Azospirillum brasilense: one gene and its partner. The protein of the gene in region 2 interacts with the protein of the main gene of each other region in a pairwise test. Links are inferred from orthologs where the notes say so. Each region holds a gene or a part of one and is shown on either strand. Other genes may lie near its edges.

Region 1 (4,216 bases), 530 kb from region 2 along the record:
CTGCTTCGAAGCGGAGTCAGTCTGCGCCTTCGGACGGCGTCGTGACGCGGCCATGTTTCCTCCCCAGGGTTTATGCAGCGACGGCAAGCGAACAGCCAGGGCTGCAGCACGTTGCGAGGGTACATCCCACTTATGAGGGTGCATCCCCCTCGCACCGGAAGCGGATGCGGGGCGCACAGTACACGACAAGCGCACGAGACGCAAATATCTGTTTTTAAACGCGAAATTCGGCGTTAACCGGCTTTCGGTTAATTCACTGATATGACCTACTTCTCAGCGCTAGCATCACCTTCGACCTGCGCCGGAGGGAGTGCGATTATGACGTCGCGGGGGCCTGAAAGGTTCAACATCGTGCGCGCACGCTCGTCCAGCATGTCGCGGTCCAGGTGGTCGCTGCGCATCAGTTGCGCACGACGGTCCATTCGCTCGCGCTCGGCCTTCACCTGATCGAGGACGGATTCCGCCGTGGCGATCTCCGCCTTCAGGTGGTTCATGGCGAGCAGCCCGCGGTCCCCCTGGACGGCGTAATAGACGAAGTAGGCGACGACGCAGGAGCCGATGGCCGGCCCGATGGCCTGGCGAAGGGCGCTTTTGGCGGCGCGTTTCAGCGAGTCGGTGAGGTTCTGGAGCATGGTCATGACGGTATGATGGAATCATACGCGATTCCTTCGGTCAAACGGAAAAGAAGCAATCCGAAAGAATTCACCGCGCCATGCTCTTTGCGCCGCCGAGTAATAGGCGGCTTACACCCCCAAAGGAGAGTGTCACAGTGCGCAACCTTCGAAAGAAGGCGGGTGGCGCTTCACTCCGGCGGGACCTCGCGCGGGCGACGGTCCTCGCCGATGGCGACGTAGGTGAACACGCCCTCCGTCACCTTGATCGCCTCCCCCGCGCTGCGCTGGCGCCGAACCCAGGTCTCGACCCGCACGCGGATGGAGGTTCGGCCCACCTTGGTGACATGGGCGAAGCAGCTCACCTCGTCGCCGACATAGACCGGCTTGTGGAAGGTCATCGCCTCGATCCCCACCGTCGCCACGCGCCCGCCCGCCCGGCGCAGGGCGGCGACGCCGCCGGCCAGATCCATCTGGGACAGCAACCAGCCGCCGAAGATGTCGCCGTTGGGGTTGGTGTCCGCCGGCATGGCGATGGTGCGCAACGCCGGGCCGCCCTCCATGTCGGGGTGGGTGGGGGATTGGTCGGTAGGAGTGCCGTCGCTCATCGTGCCTCCGCCCTCGTTCATTCTGGGGTCGAAAAAGCGCATCACAAAATATGGTGCGGGGAGTATATAGGAGCCACCGCATGCGCTTGCGCAGCCCTGACGAAATTCCTATAACTGGGGCCATGAGCGATCTTTTCGAGAACACGGCGCGCAAGGCCGAGACCTATTCCGCCCAGGATATCGAGGTTCTGGAAGGGCTTGAGCCCGTCCGTCGGCGCCCCGGCATGTACATCGGCGGCACCGACGACCGGGCGCTGCACCATCTGGTGGCCGAGGTTCTGGACAACGCCATGGACGAGGCGGTGGCCGGCCACGCCAGCCGCATCGACCTGGAGCTGACTGCCGACGGCACGGTGGTGGTGCGCGACAACGGGCGCGGCATCCCGATCGACGACCACCCCAAGTACCCGGGCAAGTCGGCGCTGGAGGTCATCCTCACCACCCTGCATTCGGGCGGCAAATTCTCCAACAAGGTCTACCAGACCTCCGGCGGCCTGCACGGCGTCGGCCTGTCGGTGGTGAACGCCCTGTCCGACCGGCTGACCGTCGAGGTGGCGCGCGACCGCCAGCTCTACGTGCAGCACTACAGCCGCGGCCTGCCCCAGGGACCGCTGACCCGCCAGGGCGCGGCCAATCGCCGCGGCACGACCATCCGTTTCCACGCCGACCCCGAAATCTTCGGCGAGGCCGCCCATTTCGAACCGCACCGGCTGTACCGGCTGGCGCGCTCCAAGGCCTACCTGTACCGGGGCGTGGAGATCCGCTGGAGCTGCGACCCGTCCCTGCTGTCCCCCGACAGCACCACCCCGGCGCAGGAGACGTTGCACTTCCCCGGCGGCCTGCTCGACTACCTGAACGCCGCCCTGAAGGAACGCCGGACGATGACCCGCCTGCCCTTCTCGGGCGCGCTGGACTTTCCGAACCAGCAGGGCCGCGTGGAATGGGCCATTGCCTGGCCGGAGGATGACGAGGGCTTCTCGCACACCTACTGCAACACCGTGCCCACCCCGCAGGGCGGCACGCACGAGGCCGGCCTGCGCGCCGCGTTGACCCGCGGTCTGAAGGGCTACGGCGAACTGACCAACAACAAGCGCGCCGCCCAAGTCACCGCGGACGACGTGATGGGCGACGCCTGCATCCTGCTGTCGGTCTTCATCCGCGAGCCGCATTTCCAGGGCCAGACCAAGGAGAAGCTGGTGACGGCGGAAGCCCACCGGCTGGTCGAGGCGGCGATCAAGGATCACTTCGACCACTGGCTGTCCGGCGACCCGTCCTCGTCCAAGGCCCTTCTGGAACGGCTGATCGAGAAGGCGGAGGAGCGCGCCAAGCGCAAGCAGTCCAAGGAGTTGGGACGGAAGTCCGCGACCCGGCGCCTGCGCCTGCCCGGCAAGCTGGCCGACTGCTCCCGCAACTCTCCGGAGGGGACCGAGATCTTCCTGGTCGAGGGCGATTCCGCGGGCGGGTCGGCCAAGCAGGCGCGCAACCGCGAGACCCAGGCCATCCTGCCGCTGCGCGGCAAGATCCTGAACGTCGCCTCGGCCTCCTCCGACAAGATGAAGGCGAACCAGGAGCTGAACGACCTCACCCAGGCGCTCGGCTGCGGGGTGGGCAAGGACTTCTCCAGCGACAAGCTGCGTTACGAGCGGGTCATCATCATGACCGACGCCGACGTGGACGGCGCGCACATCGCCTCGCTGCTGATGACCTTCTTCTACCGGGAGATGGGCGGGCTGATCCAGAACGGGCACCTGTATCTGGCCCTGCCGCCGCTCTACCGCATCAGCCACGGCGCCAAGTCGGTCTACGCCCGCGACGACGCCCACAAGGACCAGCTCATGAACAAGACCTTCAAGGGCAAGAAGGTGGAGATCAGCCGGTTCAAGGGCTTGGGCGAGATGATGCCGGCCCAGCTCCGCGAGACGACCATGGACCCGGCCAAGCGCACGCTGCTGCGCGTCGTCGTGCCGAACAGCGCCGACCCCGAGCAGGCCGAGGACGTGAAGGCAACCAAGACCCGCGTGGAGGAGCTGATGGGCCGCCGTCCGGAGCTGCGCTTCCAGTTCATCCAGGAGAACGCGAAGTTCGTCCGGGTCGACGACATCGACGTGTGATGTTGCACGCTGCCGGGATGCGCGGTCGGCTGAGCGGCGGCTCTTCCGGAGGCGCGGGCTTGCCGGTGCGTCGGCAGCGTCCCATGATTGGTCGCCCGACGTCCACTCTGCAGCCAGGCGAGCCATGACCTTCCTGCCCCGTGCCAGCGTTCTCGCCCTTTGTGCGATGGCGGCGGCCTGCACCAACGAACGCGTGGTGGCCGACCTGCCCGTCCCCGCCTACACGCTGAGCGAGGTGTCCTACGCCGCCTCCAACCGCGATCTGCGCGTGGTGATCCACGGCAATCCCTTCGGCATGGACCCGCAGACCTTCGGGCCGCTGGTGACCGCCAACATGCAGAACCGCATTTCCGGCGTGCGCACCAACTTCACGACGACGCCGAACCAGACGGCGCGGCCCGACTACCGGGTTGTTCTAGCCTTCAACCCCGCCGAGACCACCCTGAACTCGTACCTGTGCAGCGGCCAGCCCCTGCGCACCAGCCCACCCGGCGGCCCCATCGTGGTTCAGGGCGCCTTCTGCCGCGGCGGCGGAACGCTGTCCTCGGCCACCGGCTGGCTCGACCGTCCGCAGGGACCCAACGACCCCGATTTCCGATCACTCATCAGCGACATGACCTTTGCCCTTTTTCCGGCCCGCCGCGCCGACCTGGACGGCTGCGGCGGGGGTCCTGACTGCTGAGGCGGGCGAGGACGGCGGTCAGGCGTAAAGCAGCCACTGCCGCAGCAGAGCGGTAACCGCCTGGGGCTGCTCCATGGCCGACAGATGGCCGCAATCCTCGATCAGCGCGAGGCGAGCATGGGGGATGCCCTCGGCCATCTCCTCATGCAGCGCCAAAGGCGTGATGGCGTCCTGCCGCCCGCACAGCACCAGCGTCGGGCAGGC
Region 2 (4,086 bases):
GGTCGACCGCAGGTTGTCGCTCGCCGATGTGGCGCGCCGGACCAAGCTTCCGCGCAGCACGGCACACCGCCTTATTCTCACGCTCAAGGAAATCGGGTTCCTGGAACAGGACCACAGCCGCGACGAGTACCGGCTCGGCATCAAGCTCTTCGAGCTGGGATCGATCGTTCTGGCCAACATGGACGTGCACCGCGTGGCGAAGCCGTACGTGGACGCGCTCAGCACCCTGTCGCGGGAGACCGTCCACCTGTGCGTCTTCGACGGCATGAAGATGGTCTTCATCGAACGGGGCGCGGGGGGCCGATCCGGCCCGAACAACGCGACGACCACGATGGAGGCGTCGCCCTGCCATTGCACCGGTGTCGGCAAGGCGACCCTGGCCTTCCAATCGGACCTGGTCATCGACCGCGTCCTTGGGGTGGGACTCCCGGCCTACACACGCAACACCCTCACCGATCCCGACCGGCTGAGGGAGGATCTGGCGGCGATCCGCCAGCGCGGATACGCCATCGACGACGGTGAGATCGACATCGGCGTGCGCTGCGTCGCCGCGCCGATCCGCAACACCAGCGGGCATGTCTTCGCCGCGGTGAGTGTGAGCGGCCCCGCCACGCGCATGACGCATGAACGGGTGCAGAGCCTCGCCCCGGTCGTTATGAGCCACGCGGAGTCGATTTCACTCCAGCTGGGCTACAGCAACGGCGACGACGCCGTGGCGCCGGCGCTCACCACACCCATCACGTAACGGGCAGGACCGGGCCCCGGCGTCCGGCCCCAAGCCCCACAAGCCCGCATCCGACCATCGAACCCTTGCAGTCACCGACGCGCCGGAGCGCTGCGGGCGGAGGGCTGCCATGGCGCGCGGACGCGGCGCAACGGGAGGAATCCATCGTGAAGAAGCTGATCAACGATCCTGCGCACTATGTGGACGAGATGCTCGACGGGCTGTGCGCGGCCCATCCGTCACTCATGCGGGATGGACCGGCGGGGCGGGTGATCCGCCGCACCGAAGGCGCGCGGACGGGCAAGGTCGGCATCGTGACCGGCGGCGGGTCCGGACACCTGCCCCTGTTCACCGGCTATGTCGGTCCGGGTCTCGTCGACGCCTGCTCGATCGGCAACGTCTTCGAAGGCCCCACCGTGGATTCCTGCATAGCCGCGATCAAGGCGGCGGACGGCGGATGCGGTGTCCTGCGCCTGTACGGGAACTACGGTGGCGACCGCATGAACTTCGACATGGCGGGGGAGTTCCTTGAGGACGAAGGCCTGGAACTGAGCACGGTGCTCGGCACCGACGACATCGCCAGCGCCGCCCCCGAGGAACGCAGCAAGAGGCGCGGCGTTGCCGGCATCGTCTACGCCTACAAGATCGCCGGAGCCCGGGCCGACGAGGGCGCCTCGCTGGCCGAGGTGACCGCGGCGGCGGCGAAGGCCGTGGAGCGGACGCGGACCATCGGCTGCGCCCTCTCGTCCTGCCAGATCCCCGGTGCGGCGGAACCGTCGTTCCGCATCGCCCAAGGCGACATGGAAATGGGCATCGGCATCCACGGCGAACCCGGCATCTGGCGCGACACGCTCAAGCCGGCGGATGCCGTCGCGGACGAGATGCTCGACCGCCTTCTGGCGGAACGCCCCGAGGGAAGCGGACATCGCGTGTCGGTTCTGGTCAACAGCCTCGGCGCCACCCCGCTGGAAGAGCTTTTCATCCTCTACCGGCGCCTTGCGGAACGGCTGGACAAGGCTGGGCTGACGGTCGTCCAGCCCCTGGTCGGGCCATACGTGACCTCGATGGAAATGGCCGGCGTCTCGCTCAGCCTTTGCTTCCTCGACGATGAGCTGGAACGGCTTCTCGCCGCTCCGGCATCCTGTCCCTTCTGGAAGATTGGTTGAGCATGGGCCTGACCGTCACGCACATTGCCGCCGGTGTCGCCCTCGCGCACGGGCGCATGGCAACCCTTGAACAGGAACTCAACGCGGCCGACGCCAAGCTCGGCGATGGGGACACCGGCGGCATGCTGCGCCGGGTGCTGGATCTCATGGCCGAGCAGCGGATGGAAGGGATCGACGATGTCGGGGTGAGCCTGGGCATCCTTGCCAAGGCCGCGGCCTCCGCCACGGGATCGAGCCTCGGCACCTTGCTCGCGACCGGGCTCCTGACGATGTCGAAGAGGACGAAGGGGCGGGCGGAAATCCCCTGGAGCGAACTGGCTCCCCTTCTCGAACAGGCGCGCGATGCCGTCATGGCGCGAGGCGGCGCGAAACTTGGGGACAAGACCGTGGTCGATGCGCTCGATGCGGTTTCCTCGGCCCTGGCCGGTGCCGGGGAACAGGCCGCGATCCGCGCAAGAGCGGTCGCAGCCTGTGACGAGGCGCTCGTCCGCTTCCGGAATGAACCTTGCCGCATGGGGCGTGCCCGCATGTATGCCGACAAGAGCATTGGCGTGGATGATCCCGGCATGCTCGCCTTCGCGCATCTCACCGAGAGTATCTGTCAGCGTGGCTCGTGACGTTGGGGGGCGGGCTGCAAGATGTTCCGCTCATGAACGGGCACTGGCCGCACTGTGAACCTGTCGTGCCCTCGGCAAGTGTTGCGTCCTGGCACTGATCTGGTCCCCGTTGCGACAAAAAAACGACGAATGGAAAGGTTGATGTGGGCGGCGTTTCCCAGGCTCGGAAGATCAACGGAATGCCGGTGGTGCCGGCCATGAACGGAGTGGCTTGGCCGTTGGCAGGATGGACCGCATGCATAGGATCTGCTGACGGCGCCGGCTCCAGCGTCGTCAGCCCTTCCACGCAAACTGCGGGAGAACCGGGAATGGGGACCACCTCACCACCGCAGGGCCGTGGGGAGGGGCTGTAGCAATAGGATGCGACAGCGTGGCGGCCCTGCTGTGACTTTGTTGATCGGCTGCGTGACTCCCTGCGTTTTATGTGAAGTTCATCACATGTTTTTCGGCTCGGACTCCGCGACCCTTCACACATAAGAGTGCAACCTGTCGCGCAACGGTCCTGCCATGTCATCGAAGAAGCTCAGAAACGTCTATGTCGCGGGAAAACGCACCAGCATGCGGCTGGAGGCCGCCTTCTGGGAAGGGCTGGAGGAAATCGCGCAGCGGGAAAACCTGACCTTGGGCGAACTGTGCAATCGTCTCGCCGAGCGGGTGGAGGCTGTGGATGCCAGCAACCTGTCCAGCGCCGTACGGGTCTACGTGCTGGAGTACTTTAGGGCGGCCACACCAGAACCGCAGGAATACTCCTACACTCCCCTGTCCATGGCGGCGGAGTAACTGGGGCACTTCCGGCCGGCTCGGGAGAGCGAAGGGCGCCCGAAGCCGCCCGATGTTCTCCAGGCGCACAGTCACGGTGCTGGCACCGTGGCCCGTGGGCTTCAACGCGCCAACCGTCTATCTGGAGGCGTCGGCCTTGATGCGCTCCTCGATGGTCGGCTCGTCGGTCCCGTTTGCCCGCAGGAGGACCGACTCTCCTGATGCCGGGAAGACGCCGGTCAACGCGGTCACAATCACCTGATGCGTCACCAGCACGACCGGCGCGCCGTCGGAATGCAGTCCCGCCAGAAAGCGGCGCAACGAAGCAATCTGCGCGTCCTGCTCCTCACGCCGCTCGAAGAATGAGTTGAGAGCCGGCAGTTCCTGCACCGGCCCGACCGCAAGAAGCCGGGCGGTTTCCAGGCATCGGCACCATTGGCTCGAATACACAGTTGCCTCCCCAACAGCGAGGCTCCGCAGCCGATCACCGACCTGCCGGGCCTGCTCACGGCCGTTCGCGTCCAAGTTGCGCTGTGTCGCGCAGTCGCGGATTTGAAAGTTCGGCGGGTCCCCGACTCCGGGCGCCTCCGCATGCCTCATAAGGACGATCAACCCCCGCGGATCGAGCTTGCCTGTATCCGCGGCCCAACCCACCGAAGCGGAGCACGCGATCAGAACGGCCACAACCATGACGGCAAGCGATCTGCGACGGAAAAGCTTCGGCATTGAAGCACCACGGCGGATGACGAGTCCATGAGGTCAATATCGGTCGAGCCGACGGGAAACCCAGCCCGCTTCGCAGCGCACCACTCTGCAACCA

Evidence for each region. Proteins that work in one complex are often made in the same cells at the same time.
Region 1: the proteins of AMK58_RS15240 (region 2) and parE interact in binary tests that used the Escherichia coli proteins (3 or more experiments, as listed by UniProt). The link is inferred for Azospirillum brasilense from one-to-one orthologs.

The regions. Positions count from the first base shown.
Region 1 is NZ_CP012915.1:861,207-865,422, forward strand. Bases 891-3,835 are described here. They hold parE (DNA topoisomerase IV subunit B), read left to right. Parts: upstream 891-1,341; coding sequence 1,342-3,330; downstream 3,331-3,835. Other genes in these bases: AMK58_RS17685 (acyl-CoA thioesterase), read right to left, coding at 891-1,219; AMK58_RS17695 (hypothetical protein), read left to right, coding at 3,455-3,835. In the rest of the region: pdhA (pyruvate dehydrogenase (acetyl-transferring) E1 component subunit alpha), read right to left, coding at 1-54; AMK58_RS17680 (FtsB family cell division protein), read right to left, coding at 267-638; more of AMK58_RS17685, read right to left, coding at 803-890; more of AMK58_RS17695, read left to right, coding at 3,836-4,012; AMK58_RS17700 (alpha/beta fold hydrolase), read right to left, coding at 4,031-4,216. UniProt on the Escherichia coli protein: Topoisomerase IV is essential for chromosome segregation; it is the principal protein responsible for decatenating newly replicated chromosomes. It relaxes supercoiled DNA.
Region 2 is NZ_CP012915.1:330,333-334,418, reverse strand. The notes cover bases 76-2,890. They hold AMK58_RS15240 (dihydroxyacetone kinase subunit DhaK), read left to right. Parts: upstream 76-891; coding sequence 892-1,890; downstream 1,891-2,890. Other genes in these bases: AMK58_RS15235 (DAK2 domain-containing protein), read left to right, coding at 1,893-2,507; AMK58_RS15245 (IclR family transcriptional regulator), read left to right, coding at 76-745. Also shown: more of AMK58_RS15245, read left to right, coding at 1-75; AMK58_RS15230 (ribbon-helix-helix domain-containing protein), read left to right, coding at 3,015-3,287; AMK58_RS15225 (histidine phosphatase family protein), read right to left, coding at 3,405-3,992. UniProt on the Escherichia coli protein: Dihydroxyacetone binding subunit of the dihydroxyacetone kinase, which is responsible for the phosphoenolpyruvate (PEP)-dependent phosphorylation of dihydroxyacetone via a phosphoryl group transfer from DhaL-ATP.